2 regions of the Pseudobacillus badius genome follow, and region 1 is predicted to be linked to the other one. Evidence: riboswitches for the same ligand, from Rfam matches in the RefSeq annotation. Region 1 holds a riboswitch; the other holds the start of a gene.
What was found. A riboswitch is a leader RNA that binds a small molecule or an ion and turns the genes downstream of it on or off. The one in region 1 is predicted to bind thiamine pyrophosphate.
Positions count from the first base shown of each region.

Region 2: another riboswitch for thiamine pyrophosphate. It lies ahead of B1A98_RS02785 (thiazole synthase); the one in region 1 lies ahead of B1A98_RS00825 (acetylornithine deacetylase).

Region 1 is NZ_MWMM01000001.1:163,571-171,423, forward strand. Features, by position in the region: gene B1A98_RS00805 (YkvI family membrane protein) at 1-698, shown strand, start outside; gene B1A98_RS00810 (superoxide dismutase) at 863-1,735, shown strand; TPP riboswitch at 1,896-2,004, shown strand; gene thiW (energy coupling factor transporter S component ThiW) at 2,068-2,565, shown strand; gene B1A98_RS00820 (YuzC family spore coat inner layer protein) at 2,559-2,966, opposite strand; TPP riboswitch at 3,116-3,220, shown strand; gene B1A98_RS00825 (acetylornithine deacetylase) at 3,364-4,650, shown strand; gene tenA (thiaminase II) at 4,740-5,414, shown strand; gene B1A98_RS00835 (ABC transporter ATP-binding protein) at 5,386-6,183, shown strand; gene B1A98_RS00840 (ABC transporter permease) at 6,180-6,932, shown strand; gene B1A98_RS00845 (ABC transporter substrate-binding protein) at 6,929-7,853, shown strand, end outside.
Region 2 is NZ_MWMM01000001.1:580,161-588,013, forward strand. Features, by position in the region: gene parC (DNA topoisomerase IV subunit A) at 1-459, shown strand, start outside; gene B1A98_RS02770 (alanine/glycine:cation symporter family protein) at 629-2,056, shown strand; gene B1A98_RS02775 (HEAT repeat domain-containing protein) at 2,260-3,315, shown strand; gene B1A98_RS02780 (glycosyltransferase family 2 protein) at 3,312-4,736, shown strand; TPP riboswitch at 4,821-4,921, shown strand; gene B1A98_RS02785 (thiazole synthase) at 5,134-5,898, shown strand; gene thiH (2-iminoacetate synthase ThiH) at 5,914-7,092, shown strand; gene thiS (sulfur carrier protein ThiS) at 7,034-7,852, shown strand.

The sequences.
Region 1 (7,853 bases):
CTGTCACCCTATGCTTCAACCTTCAGAAAATCATATCGGTGATCAGCTTGATCACACCTTTTCTTTTTATTATGATTTTTATCGTTTTTATTTATTCCATTCTTCAGTATAAAGGCGATGTTTCAGAGATTATGCAATTAGGAAAAAGCGGGCAGACAGCAGCTTCTCATTGGATGACAGGAGCGGTATTATATGTTTCTTATAATATTGCGGCTGGAGCAGCCATTTTAGCCTTAATTGGCGGGGCAGAGAAAAACGAAAAAACAGCCGGGATCGGAGGTCTTTTTGGAGGGCTGGGTCTTGGATTGTTGATTCTTTTAATTAATGTCATCATGCATTTAGACTTTGGAGCCATTCAAGAAGCCGATATGCCGATTGTTCACATAGCTAATGAAATTTCGCCTATTGCCGGTTATCTTATGTCTCTTGTATTGTTGGCAATGATTTACAACACGTCTGTTGGAATGATTTATGCTTTTGCAGCAAGGGTCGTGCCGTCCGGCGGCAAGTCATTTACCCCAGTAGTCATTATTTCCGCAGCGGCCGCATTTTTGGCAAGCTTTGTTGGTTTTGTCAAACTGGTAGGGACACTGTACCCGCTCGTTGGCTATCTCGGATTAATTTTAATTGTTAGTATTATTTTCGTTTGGTTTAAATTTAAACAATCAATCAAGCATGAAATACACATCTCAAGCTGATATAGAGGCTGTCCGGCAACCATTGGCATCATGGCTGCCGGGCAGTTTTTTTATTGTGCGGCGTTCAGCCAAATTCATCGGTTGAGGGAGAGGAGCGGGCAAGGAAGAACGCCACTGAGCAGAATGCATATGTTGAAATGACGGCCAAAAAAGGAGGAGCGGCAGTGGAAAAATATCAATTTTATTTAAAAGAGGCAAAAAAATGGTGTGAAGCCTTGTGTGCCCTGCAGCATGAATCGATTGATTTGAAGCAGGTTGAGAAGTGGAAAAAGCAGGTCGGGGAGATTGATGAGCGCTTATCGACAGTGACAATAGAAGAAGCAGATGCCATATACCTTGAGATTCAAGAGCTTAACAAAGAATGGTGCCAGCTCTATGATAGGGTGTTGGCTGCCGAGACGGAAAAACAGCCGGAAAGAGCGGAGCAAGTCCCGATCGGAGGGCATAAGCTTCCGCCTCTTCCTTATGGCTACAATGCATTAGAGCCTTATATTGATGAAAGCACAATGCGGCTTCATCATGACCGTCATCATAAGAGCTATGTAGACGGTTTGAATAAAGCAGAATTAGAGCTGCAAAAGGCGCGGCGAAATAACCAGTTTGAACTCGTCAAACACTGGGAAAGAGAGCTTGCTTTTCATGGAGCGGGTCATTATTTGCATTCGATCTTTTGGAAAGTGATGTGCCCGCATGGCGGAGGAAGCCCGCCGGGGTCATTAAACCGTGAAATTTCCCGGTCGTTTGGCAGTTTTGAAGAGTTTAAAAAACAATTTTCCCAAGCGGCTCAAAACGTAGAGGGCGGAGGCTGGGCCATTCTCGTATGGGCACCGCAAGCGCAGCGGATGGAAATACTGCAAGCTGAAAAGCATCAGAATTTGAGCCAATGGGATGTTGTTCCTTTGCTTGTGCTTGATGTGTGGGAGCATGCCTATTATTTAAAATATCAAAACAAACGGGCAGATTATATTGATAATTGGTGGCACATTGTGTGCTGGGAAGAGGTCGAAAGACGAATGAGGAAGGCACAAGCGCGGTGAAAAAACAGTTTATTCAAAGACGCCAAAAGGCTTATCATCTTGCCTTTGCGGGCACAAACAGCAGGAGTTTATCCGGAAAGATTTTCAAAATAGAGAGAATCCTGCCGTTGCCTCTTTCTATTTTAACGATTTCATCCTATAATATAGAGAGAATTGAATAAGAAGCTACTAGAGGTGCCTGTTACAGGCTGAGAGAAAAGCATGGGGCTTTTCAACTCTTTGAACCTGATCTGGTTGATACCAGCGTAGGAAAGTAGAGCATTGATTACTATTTTACTTACAGCAGCTGTATCCAGATGGGGATGCGGCTTTTTTGTATTGGAGGAATATCGGTGAATCAACTGCAAAGAATGGCTTATATGGCTCTGTTTACAGCGATTGCCACCTTTGGCTCTTCGCTAGTCTGGTTCCCCGCTGGCGTGGCGAAGGCTTATCCTGTCCAGCATGCGGTTAACGTGGTGGCCGGTGTATTGCTTGGACCGGGGCCGGCGGTGATTATTGCTTTTGTTACAGGCCTGCTAAGAAACCTAATGGGGACCGGTTCGCTGCTGGCTTTTCCAGGCGGCATGATTGGTGCATTTCTTGCCGGCTACATTTATCGGAAAACAAGCCGGACATGGGCCGCTTCGATCGGAGAAGTAGCCGGTTCAGGAGTGATTGCTCCTTTATTTGCTGTTCCTTATGCCAAATTGCTGATGGGAACAGCAGCGGGCGCCTTTTTCTTTTTGCCGGCTTTCCTTGTCAGCAGCCTGTCGGGTTCATTTCTCGGCTTTTTGCTTGTAAGGCGTCTCGTAAAATTAAAGGCTTGGAAATACCGGTTTGGTCAATGATTCCATCGAAGGGCAATGGACAGTTTGCAGCATTCCACATTGGCTGCAGCCGCGCGCAGTTCAATCCGGAGGACATCCGGGTTAAAGGAAAGATAGAGTTTTTCCCGTACACCGGCTGACCGTATGAGCCGTTCGGCTTCTTTTTTGTTAGCTGCTTGTGCAGCGCTCATTAATTGCAAAGCAAAATCGCTGTTATCCGTTAATCGGTTCATGAGCAGATTAATTTCCTGTACAAGTGATTTCATGGATTGGGCTGATTGCTTAAATAAAGTGGGATCTACTGGAGGATATGCTCTTGCGAACGGGGAGCGGGCTAAACCAGACGGCGGAAGGAATGGATACCGGACGAAGCCGCTGAGCGGAATGGCGTAAAAATGAGTGAACGAATAAGGATGATACAAACAGCAGCCCTCCTTTCGAAAAGATCGCTTTTTATCAATATACGGCTAGCTGAAAAATAAATGATGAAAGATATTTATTTAAAAATTCTGAATTGAGTTGAATGCTATTTAAAGATATGCTACAACTAGTCATAGAGCTTAATTGAATAATGAGTCCTTGGGGGTGCTTGCAAAAGCTGAGAGAGGCAGATGGCCTTAACCCTTATTACCTGACCTGGATAATGCCAGCGTAGGGAAGAGGTCGTATCATGCTATTAAACAGCTGTTCTTTTTATTTTACAGCAGTTAGATACCATTTATACAACCGCTTCTCTTAATGGGAAGCGGTTTTTTTATGGACAGCGGTGAGAGAGGCTGGAATGAGAGAGTCCGTCATTTAAGGAAGGGGAGAAGCGTGATGAGTAAAACACTGGATGTGCTTTTACATGAAGCAGAACAGCGGCAGGAGGAGCTGATTGACTTATTAAAAAAACTGATCTCTTTTCAAACGCCTGCCCCTCCTGCGCGGAATACGAAGGAAGCGCAGACATTTATAGCAGAGTTTTTAAGAAAATTGGACTTTTCTGTTGATATGTGGGAGGTCTATCCAAATGACCCGAATGTGGTAGGCAAAAGAAAAGGCGCTTCCCCTGAAAATTATCAGAGTCTTATTATTAATGGACATATTGATGTAGCGGAAGTGCATGAGGATGAAGAGTGGGAAGCAAATCCGTTTCAGCCTGCTGTCAGAAATGGGCATGTAATCGGACGAGGAGCGGCTGATATGAAAGGAGGGTTGGCTGGTGCGTTGTTTGCTTTGCAGCTCCTTCATGAAGCTGGTGTTTTGCTGCCGGGGGATGTACTTTTTCAATCCGTGATCGGTGAAGAGGTTGGAGAAGCAGGCACATTGGAGTGCTGCAGAAAAGGATACACAGCGGACTTTGCCGTGGTAGTGGATACGAGTGATTTACATATACAAGGACAGGGCGGAGTCATTACAGGATGGATTACGCTTAAAAGCAGTCAAACCCATCATGATGCTACTAGAAGAAAGATGATTCATGCCGGCGGAAAGTTATTTGGAGCCAGCGCAATTGAAAAGATGATGAAGATCATCGAGGGCTTGCAGGAATTAGAGCGTCACTGGGCAGTGACTAAAAGCTATCCAGGATTTTTGCCCGGGACTAATACGATTAACCCGGCTGTAATTGAAGGAGGAAGGCATGCAGCATTTATAGCAGATGAGTGCCGGCTTTGGATTACGGTTCATTATTATCCGGATGAAACCTATGAACAGGTAGCCAAAGAAGTAGAAGAACATATCCAAAGTATTGCCAAAGGAGATATATGGATGCGGCACAATCCTCCAACGTTTGAATGGGGAGGCGCCTCCATGATTGAAGACAAGGGAGAAATCTTTCCGTCCTTTGAAGTGGATGCCGGCCATGAGGCTGTCAAGACCTTGACGCAATCGCATGCAGCTGTGTTAAACAAGCCGCCGGTTGTTGATGTATCGCCGACTGTTACGGATGGCGGCTGGCTGGCAGATGCCGGGATTCCCACTGTTATTTATGGTCCGGGGGACTTGGAGAATGCTCACTCTGTCAATGAGAAGTTGGCAATTAAGCAGCTTGTGGATTATACAAAGGTCATTTTAGCGTTTATTCATCAGTGGTGCCATCAGCCCAAGCACGAGTCCCCATGAAGAACACAGCAGAATCCCGCAAGCGGCACAAAACAAACAGTACCTATCTTTTAAGGAGTGGATAACAAATGAAAGCAAGCAAGACACACATGAAATTTAGTGAAAGGCTTCATGAGAAAATTCAGCCGATTTGGCGGCAAAACCATCATCATCCTTTTGTCAGAGAAATGGGAGAAGGAACGCTTGAACCGCGGAAATTCCGTTTTTACATGGTGCAGGATTATTTGTATTTAATTGATTACTCGAAAGTATTTGCTCTTGGGGCGGTGAAAGCCACTGATGTGGAAACGATGGGGAAATTTGCTGCGTTATTAAATGAGACGCTCAACTTTGAAATGTCTCTTCATCGTCAATATGCAGCCCGTTTTGGGATTTCAGAGGAAGAACTTGAACAGGCAAAACCGTCCCCGATCACACTTGCTTACACGCATTATATGCTTCACGCCAGCCAGAACGGAACGCTTGCTGAACTCCTGGCGGCCCTTCTTCCTTGTGCTTGGAGCTATTGGGAAATTGGCAAGGAGCTAAATGAAATTCCGGGAGCGAGTGCACATGAACTGTACGGCGACTGGATTAAAATGTATTCTTCTAAAGAATTTGGCGAGCTGGCAACCTGGTGCATCGATCTTTTAGATGAGCAGGCCGCTGGAAAAAGTGAAAAAGAGCTGGCGAGGCTGGAGGAAATTTTTCTGAATACAACCCGTTATGAATACATGTTCTGGGAGATGGCATATCATGAGCAAATGTGGCCGGGAGAGAAATAAAAAAGTTCTCCAATTCGAAAATGTTGCTTTTTCCTATCATGATAAAAAACAAGGGCGCTCTGTCCCGGTATTGCAGAACATTAATATCGATATGTATGATCGCGAGTTTATCGCTATTATTGGTCCGAGCGGCTCAGGAAAAAGCACCTTGTTCCGTTTAATGAGCGGGCTTGAAAATCCGGATGAGGGGCGGATTTTTATCAATGGAGAGGTGCAGAAGTGCCGGCTGGGCAAGGTCGGTTATATGCCGCAGCAGGATTTGCTGATGCCGTGGCGGACCGTTATCGAAAATGCAGCGCTTCCTCTTGAATTGAAAGGGGTTCGGAAAGAGGAAGCGCACAAGCAGATTCTTCCTTTGCTTGAGGAATTTGGGCTTCGGGGAATGGAACATCGCTTTCCGCATGAGCTGTCAGGAGGAATGAAACAGCGGGTTTCTTTTTTGCGGACATCGTTAAGCGGGTCCAATGTTCTTTTGCTTGATGAGCCTTTTAGTGCATTAGATGCCATTACAAGGCTTTCCATGCAGGAATGGTTAATGAACCAGTGGGAAAAACGAAAAGCAACTATTGTATTAGTGACGCATGATGTCAGCGAGGCGCTTTTCTTGGCTGACCGTATTTTTATATTCACAGAACGGCCCGTCCGTTCCCTTCAAGAAGTCAATGTGCCGCTCGGGCGCCCTAGGAGATTAAACGACTTGAACGAGCCTGCCATCATCAGTTTAAAAAACGATCTCATCGAACAACTGAGAGGAAAGGTGATCACATGAAAAAAACTGAGGGGCTTGGACCGGCAGTCTTATTAGTCTTCCTGTTCTTTCTGATTTGGGAAATGGCAGCGCGCGCAGTCAATATGGTGTTTATCCTGCCGCCGCCGACTGGCATTCTCAGCAAGCTGTGGGAATTGAGAGAGCCTTTGTTTGCCGAACATCTGCCGAGTACATTGGCAGTCATTATGATTGGGTTGGCGATTTCGGTTGTTGTGGGGGCAGGGATCGCCATTTGGATGAGCATCAGTCCAGCTGCAGAAAAAGCATTGTATCCGTTAATCATTTCTTCGCAAATGATCCCGGTTATTGCGTTAGCGCCGATTTTTGTTCTTTGGTTTGGATATTCAATTTGGAGCAAGGTAGTCGTGACGGTGTTAATTACATTCTTTCCTATTACAGTGAATACATATGACGGCCTGCAGTCCGCAAGCAAAGACTTGAGGGAGCTGATGATGACGATGGGAGCCGGGAAGAAAGAGATTTTCTTCAAGCTGCTTCTTCCCGCCGCCTTGCCGCATTTTTATTCGGGTTTGAAGGTAGCCGTTACGCTAAGTGTGATTGGCGCTGCGATCGGAGAGTGGCTCGGAGCGCAGGCAGGGCTCGGCTACTTCAGCAGAAGAATGATGACGCAATTTGACGGTGCTGCTGTTTTTGCCCCTATCATTCTTCTAGCGGCTATCGGCATTGTGCTCTTTATATTGGTAAAGTTAATGGAAAATAAGTCATTAAAGTGGAGGAAAACATCATGAAAAAATGGTTCATGCTCATGCTAGTTCTTCTGCTCGCCGGCTGTAATTCTAACGGGGCGGGCGAGGAAAAGACGGATGAAGGACAAAACAAAGACAAAGTAACGGTCATGCTCGACTGGTATCCAAACGCGGTTCATAGCTTCTTATATGTGGCTGAAGAAAAAGGCTATTTCGATGAAGAAGGGGTTGATGTTGATATCCAGTTCCCGGCAGACCCGACTGATCCAATTAAACTGGCTGCTGCAGGGAAAGTGACACTGGGAATTTCTTATCAGCCTGATGTAATTATGGCGCGCACCGATCAAGGGGTCAGTGTCAAAGCTGTTGGCGCGCTTGTCCGCTCTCCATTGAATCGTGTCATGTTTTTAAAAAATAGCCCGATCCGGACACCAAAAGATTTAGAAGGCAAAACGGTCGGTTTTACAGGCATCCCTCTTAACGAGGCAATCGTCCGAACGATGATGGAAAAGGACAAAGGCAATCCAGAAAAAGTAAAAATGGTGGATGTAGGGTTTGAGTTGAACTCTGCAGTCGTTACGAAAAAAGCGGATGCGGTGGTCGGAGCCTATATTAATCATGAAGTGCCGCTGTTAAAGCACGAAGGCCACGAAACCCGCAACTTGGATCCGACAAAATATGGTGTTCCCAATTTTTATGAGCTTGTAGCCGTTACAAGTGACCAAACATGGGAAAAGCAGGAGAAGGACATCAAAGCATTTTGGCGGGCAGCAGAGAAGGGCTTTGAATTTACCGAGAAGCATCCTGATGAAGCTCTGCAGATTTTATTAAGCAAACAGGACGAGGCAAATTTTCCGCTGATTGAAGAGGTGGAAAAACAAAGCCTTGATATTTTGCTGCCGAAGATGAAGTCTGAAAAAGGCTTTGGCAGCCAAGCTAAAGAGCCTTGGGAAGAAACGGCTC
Region 2 (7,853 bases), 420 kb from region 1:
GCGACTTATTTCGGTTACGGGCTTTTGTTTGCCGAGGAGGAGGCGAGCCTTGTTGGCCCGCGTGCAGCGGGAGTCAAAGGAATCAACTTAAAAGAGAACGACACTGTAGTCAGCGCGGAGGTATGGGAAGCGAACGAAGAACGGGATTTGCTGCTCGTCACTCAGCGGGGCGCTGTTAAGAAAATGAGCTCAAGAGAGTTTGAACCGCTTTCACGCGCTTCGAGAGGCGTGGTAATGCTTCGGGAGTTAAAAGGGAATCCGCATCGTGTGGCGGGACTGAAATTGATAGAACAAGAAGCACAGTTTGTGTTGCAAACAGAAAAGGGCCTATCCGACCCATTTGATTTCTCCCCTCTAAAGAAAAGTGACCGCTATTCGAACGGCTCATTCGTTTTAGATGAGAATGAGAGCGGAAAAGTCATAGCTGTTTGGAAAAAGATCGAATCAGAGGAATCCTGACAAGGGGCGGCTCATCAGTCGATTTTTCGGCTGTGTGCCGCTCCTTGTGCCCGTTCCTGCTAAAAAAGAAGAGCGGAATGATCATTATGCCGGTTGATTGGATAGCTATCTTTTGATAGATTGAAATAGATTAACTTTTACCATTTCACTTTAAGAAGGGATGCGTTTTATGGATTGGATGGAAATGATTGATCATTACATACTGAAAATAAATGACTTTTTGTATACGAATGTAATGATCGCTTTATTAATTGGACTGGGTCTACTCTTTTCATTCGGAACCAGGTTTGTGCAATTTCGTTTATTTGGGGAAATGTTTCGGGTGATCTTTGAAAAGTCGACCATCTCCACTAAAGGAAAGGCAGGAATTTCTTCGTTCCAGGCGTTTACCGTCAGTGCGGCTTCCAGAATCGGCACCGGCAACCTTGCTGGTGTAGCGACAGCGATTGCAGCCGGCGGACCAGGTGCTGTTTTCTGGATGTGGCTGATTGCTTTTATCGGTGCGGCCTCCAGTTTTGTAGAAAGCACACTCGCCCAGATTTATAAAGTAAAGGATGAAACTGGCTTTCGCGGCGGCCCGGCTTACTACATGGAAAGAGGCTTGAATAAAAGATGGATGGGGATTATTTTTGCCATTACAATTACTTTTTGCTTTGGCCTCGTCTTCAATTCTGTTCAGTCTAACACCATTTCAATCGCAATGAATGAAAGCTTTCATGTTTCAAAGCCTGTTGTCGGTGTAGTTCTATGTATATTGACAGCGTTAATTATTTTTGGGGGGCTTAAACGCATCGCTCACGTGACACAAGTGCTTGTCCCTGTTATGGCTATTATCTACATTCTTGTCGCTCTTGTTGTGTTAATTATGAATATTACTGAAATTCCGGCAATGTTTATGCTTATCATCAAAAATGCCTTCGGTATAGAAGAGGCATTGGGCGGGACGCTTGGTGCGGCTGTGATGAACGGAATTAAACGCGGTTTATTCTCTAATGAAGCAGGGATGGGTTCTGCTCCTAACGCTGCCGCTGCCGCTGCTGTCAGCCATCCTGTCAAACAAGGTCTGATTCAGACGCTTGGCGTGTTTGTTGATACGATTGTCGTGTGTTCAGCTACTGCTTTTATTATTTTACTGTCAGGCGAATATTTAAGGGAAGACGCTTCTTCTATTAACCTAACACAGTCTGCTCTTTCCGTGCATATCGGTGATTGGGCATCTATCTTCTTAGCGGTTGCTATTTTCCTTTTTGCTTTCAGCTCTGTGATTGGAAACTATTATTACGGGGAGACGAATATTGAGTTTATTAAAAACTCTCCCGCTGCCTTGTTTGTGTATCGTTTAGCTGTACTCGGCATGGTGTACTTTGGCTCAGTTGCCAAAATCAGCCTTGTTTGGGATATGGCCGATCTTTTCATGGCGATTATGGCGCTGATCAACTTAGTGGCCATTACCATGCTTTATAAAATTGCTGTGGCTGCTTTAAAAGATTATCAGCAGCAGCGAAAAGCCGGCAAAGAACCGGTGTTTTATGCTGATTCCATCGAAGGAGTCGGTACGGCGGATTGCTGGGAACGGAAACCGCAGGAAGAAAAATAAGCATAGGGCAGCTTCGGCTGCCCTATGCTTATTTGCATGCAGGATGAATAGAACAAGACATTCGCTTCTATAGACATCTATTTTTATTTTGACAACTTTGGTAGAATCGAAGAGGCACGGCCAGTTTATCGTTTTTTATTCGTGGAATAAAGGAAGTAGAAGGAATTGAGCTGCCAAGCAAATGGTAAAGCGGGTGAAAAAATGTGAGCGATACGATGAAAGTCATTATATATATCAATTTGATCCTCCTGGGCATTCTGCTTTTCTTGCTCGTTTTTCTGATTGTTCAAAAAGTGATAACAAATAAAAGAACAGAGAGAGTGGAACAAATAAAAGATTACTTGCGTCCGGATTTATTTGCTTATTTGTTAGGAACGGAAGAGGAGATCCATAACAGATGGCTAAATAATGATCCATTGAGCATTCAGGCATTAGAAGAATTGCTGGAGGAGGCTGCAAGTATCCTAAAGGGAGAAATGGTAGGAGAGACGATTACACTTCTTGCTGAGGAGTGGCTGAAAGAGGAGTATCATCGGCGGCTGGCGAAAGGAAGGTGGAGCACACGAATGAATGTGCTTTATCGCATTGAAAATTTTTATATGTCTTCCTTTTCGCATCATTTGTGGCTGGCGCTTGCCGAAAACGCTCTGCGAACAGAGGCAGAACGGACAGAAGCGATCCGTGTGTTGGCTTCCTTGCAATCGAACGCGCTGGCCAGGGATTTAATCAGCCTGGATCCTCCGCTTTCGAAAGCTGTTTACAAGGATGTATTAAGAAGATTTAACGATACATATGACGCAGGGTTTATCCAGAATTATGAGAAGCTGAACAATGTGTTTAAGCAGGCAATCATTGAGTGGGTAGCAGAAACACAGGAGTACAGCTATCTTCCTTTTGTAGTAGAACAGCTGAAGCAGCCGCATTTAGAGCTAAGAATTGCTGCCTTAAAAGTGCTTTATTTGTTCGGGTACACGGCTGATTCAGCAGATGTGTATCCATTCAGCTATTCTCAGCACTGGCAGGAGAGAATGATGTTCGCCAAGCTGGCAGGCGCAGCGAAAAAAGACGGTTTTCTGCCTCAGCTTACGAAGTTGATTGCAGATGAAAACTGGTTTGTCCGCAATGCGGCAGGGGAAGCGCTGCAGCAATATGCAAACGGCACACTGATTTTGCAGCATATTATTGAAACCCATCATGACCGATATGCAAAGGATATGGCTGCCCAGTGGCTTGAGAGTGAAGGAGTGAGAATAGGATGACTCAATTCATTAGCAATCTGTTCACCTTTTTGCCGTGGTTATTTATTTTCTACACCTCCTTTGTCATTTTGTTTTATCTCGTCATTTTATTTATTTCAGCCAGGCAGCTGCGGAGCGAATATGGATTTAATTCAAAAGAGGCAGAAGAAGATTTGCTGGATTCTTTTGATACAAAACCGGTCTCGATTCTTGTGCCTGCCTATAATGAAGAGGCAGGGATTTATAACAGTGTCCGCTCTCTTTTAAGTATTTACTATCCGGAATATGAAGTGATTGTTATCAATGACGGTTCGACAGACAAAACAGCCGAAACGATGATTGAGGCCTTTCAAATGGTAAAAATAAATTTTGTTGTACGTACGAGAATACCTGTTGCTGAAATTAATGGCATCTACCGGTCAACGATTTATGAAAATGTATACATGATTGACAAGAAAAATGGCGGAAAAGCCGATGCCTTGAACGCTGGAATAAACTTATCCCATTACCCGTACATTTGTTCACTCGACGGAGATTCTGTATTAGAGAGAAATGCCTTTTTGAAAGTGATCAAGCCGGTTCTTGATTCAGACGGAGAGGTGATTGCAGTCGGCGGCAGCGTGCGGATTGCGAATGGCTGTCATATTGAAGGCGGGGAAGTGATGACGGTCGGTTTATCTAAAAAACCGTTGGTGGTTATGCAAGTGATCGAGTATTTGCGCGCATTTTTAATCGGCCGGATTGGCTTAAGCCGTCATAACCTGTTGCTGATTATTTCCGGTGCTTTCGGTGTGTTTGAGAAAGAGTCAGTGACCAGAATCGGCGGGTACCGCACGGATACAGTCGGAGAAGATATGGATCTGGTTGTCCGCCTGCACCGGATGATTAAAGATAGAGGATTAAAGAAAAAGATATTGTATGTTCCTGATCCTGTTTGCTGGACAGAAGCGCCAGAGTCCGCCCTTTATTTGCGCAGACAGCGCCAGCGCTGGCACCGCGGACTTTGCGAAGTGATTTGGAATAACAAGGATATGCTGTTTAATCCTAAATATGGCCTGGTTGGTGTGCTATCGATGGCTTATTTCTTTTTGATTGAGCTGATGGGTGTCTTTGTCGAATTGCTTGGTTACTTGCTTATTCTGTTCGGTTTGCTGTTTTCGTTTATCAGTGTTGAAATCACCGTCCTGATTGCCTCTTTGTCGTTCTTATACGGATCGGTGTTATCGATGGGCGGAGTGCTCTTAGAGGAATGGAGCTTGAGAAAATATCCGAAGCCGCGAGACATCGTCAGACTGTTTTTCTTTGCACTTTCTGAAACGTTTTGGTATCGGCCGCTCATGATTAAATGGCGGCTGGAAGGCTTTTTTCAGTTTTTAGCCGGCAAGAAGGATTGGGGAGAAATGAAGCGGATTGGCGTAGGGGCGAAGACCGAAGCGAAATAAAGCAAAAAAGCGGAATTCTTTTTTTGAAAAAGTGGTTAACAATTTAGAATATTAGGAGTATACTAGAGGAAACTGAATATAGAAAAAGTAAGCTAGGGGTGCCTTTACGGCTGAGAGGATGCATGCATCCAACTCTTGAACCTGATTTGGTTAGTACCAACGGAGGGAAGCTGTCTTTATTTACGTGTCTTTATTTATGATGCATAAAGAAAAGCCTGCCGTTGTGGCAGGCTTTTTTTGTTGTACGGCTCTGTTAAAGAATATCGTTGGTTTGTCTATCGGTTTCACTGCAGGCGGACACTTTCCGTGGAAGTCGCCGCTTTTGCCCTTTTAGGTGAACAATTAACCAATCAATCGTCGATAATGGCAGAGCCTATTGCAAAAAGGAGGATGTTAAATGGATGAATTAATTATTGGTCAAAAAAAGTTGTCAAGCCGGCTGTTTACAGGAACGGGGAAGTTTGCCGATCACTCTGTTATGAAACAAGCCTTTAGTGCCTCAGGCTCGCAAGTGGTAACTGTAGCAGTAAGAAGAGTGGATTTAGAGGCAGGCCATGAAAATATTTTAGCAGATATCCCAGAGAATATGACGATTATGCCCAATACATCCGGGGCAAGAAATGCGGAGGAAGCTGTCCGTATTGCAAGGCTGGCAAGGGCCGCCGGGATGGGAGATTGGATTAAGATCGAAGTTATTTCTGATCAGAAATATTTGCTTCCTGACAATGAAGAAACGATCCGGGCGACCGCAATATTGGCTAATGAAGGCTTTGTTGTTCTTCCTTACATGAATCCAGACCTAATGGCAGCCAAAAAGCTGGCTGATGCCGGGGCTGCGGCCATCATGCCGCTTGGTTCCCCGATCGGATCAAACCGGGGCATCCGCATGAAAGAGATGATCCGCATACTTATCGAAGAAAAAACACTGCCGATCATCGTGGATGCCGGAATCGGCAAGCCGTCAGAAGCGGCTGAAGCAATGGAGATGGGAGCGGATGCGGTTCTCGTAAATACGGCTATTGCTACAGCAGACGACCCTGTGCGGATGGCAGAGGCATTCAGTTTAGCTGTAGCAGCCGGCAGAAAGGCTTATCTTGCAGGGCTCGGACCGGTGTCGCAACGGGCAGCTGCTTCATCTCCGCTCACTGGGTTTTTACGGTAAAAAGGAGGAGTTTCTATGAGCTTTTATGACAGATACAACAAAATCAAGCATCATCCCTATGAGGAAATCCTTGCTGCTATGACGGTTCAAGATGTAGACAAGGCACTGAATCAAGCGGAACCGGACGAATATGACTTACTGGCGCTCCTTTCCCCGGCTGCTGCAGAGCGGCTGGAGGATATGGCCCAGAAAGCTCGAAAGCTGACCATTCAGAATTTCGGAAAAGTGATTTCCTTGTATGCGCCGCTTTATTTAACGGATTACTGTGTAAACAAGTGTGCATATTGCAGTTTCAGTTTTGACAATGACTTTCCGAGAAGAAAATTAACCGCTTTGGAGATCAGTCAAGAAGCAAAAGCGTTGAAAGACATGGGGATTCAGCATGTCATCCTGCTGACGGGGGAATCGCGCATTCATTCATCCGTTGCCTATCTTACAGAAAGCGCCCGTATCTTAAGAAAATATGCCTCCTCGATTTCCATTGAAGTACAGCCCCTTGATGCCGAGGAATACCGCCAGTTGTTCCAGGCGGGAGTGGATGGGCTTACTGTCTATCAAGAAGTATATAATGAAGAAATTTATAAGGAGATTCATATAAAAGGTCCAAAAAGAAACTATCGTTACCGCCTGGATGCACCAGAGCGGGGATGCCAGGCCGGCATGAGATCGGTAAACATTGGAGCGCTGCTCGGAATGGATAACTGGCGGAAGGAAGTGTTTTTCACTGCTCTGCATGCCCAATACCTGCAAAAAAGATATTTAGAAACGGACATTGCCGTTTCATTTCCTCGTATTCGCCCGAATCTTGGAGGGTTCGAGCCTCGTGCTGTTGTGGAGGATAAAGATCTTGTGCAAGCGATGCTTGCTGTCCGCCTGTTTATGCCCCGGGCAGGTATTACACTGTCTACACGCGAGGAAGCAGGGCTTAGAGATCACCTTATTAAATTGGGCGTGACAAAAATGTCCGCTGCTTCTTCGACAGTTGTTGGCGGCTACGCGGCGAAGAAAGAAAACAATAGCCAATTTGAAATTTCCGATACTCGTTCGGTGGCAGAAGTAAAAAAACGCTTAAAGCAGCTTGGGTATCAGCCGATTTTTAAAGATTGGGACATTTTGGCGGACGAGGAGGAATGGAATGACTTTTCAGCTTCACGCCATCACCACGGGGACACTCGGGCTGGCGCAGGCGTCTAGCATTGCCGCCGCCATTCACTCATTTGTTGACTATATTCACATAAGAGAAAAACAGCGCAGCGCCAGAGAGCTGTTGTATTGGGTGGAAGCCTTTAGGAAAGCGGGGGTTCCGGCCGAAAAGATTATTGTTAATGACAGGCTGGATGTTGCTCTTGCAGCCAGAGCCGGCGGTGTACAGCTGACGGAAAGCAGCGTGCCGTTAAAGCAGGTTCGCCCATTTCTCAGACAACTGGCGGCAGGCTGCTCTGTTCATGAGCTGGATGCCGTGGCTCATGCCAATGAAGGAAGGGCGGATTGGATCTTATTTGGCCACATTTATGATACAGCATCAAAGCCTGGGAGGAAACCAAGAGGCTTGGAGACATTGCAGGCCGCAGCTTATGCTTCCCGCGTGCCTGTTATTGCTATCGGAGGCATTAAACCGCACCATATTAGGGAAGTCAAGGCCGCCGGAGCAAGAGGCGTGGCAGTCATGTCAGGGATCTTTGCGAGCAAGGACCCGGCGGCTGCAGCCGCGAGTTATCAAACAGCAATAAAAAAGGAGGAAATCAACGACATGCACATTGTGGTTAATGGGAAATCGACGCCAATTTCTTTGCAGGAGCTGACTATTGAAGAGCTGCTGGCTTCTTATTCCTTGCAAGGAAAAGCGGTCATTGTAGAGATAAACGGCCATATCGTGCCGAAAGAACGGCTTGGCTTGACAACTATTCATGAAGGAGACCGAATTGAAATTGTTCAATTCGTGGGAGGCGGTTGAG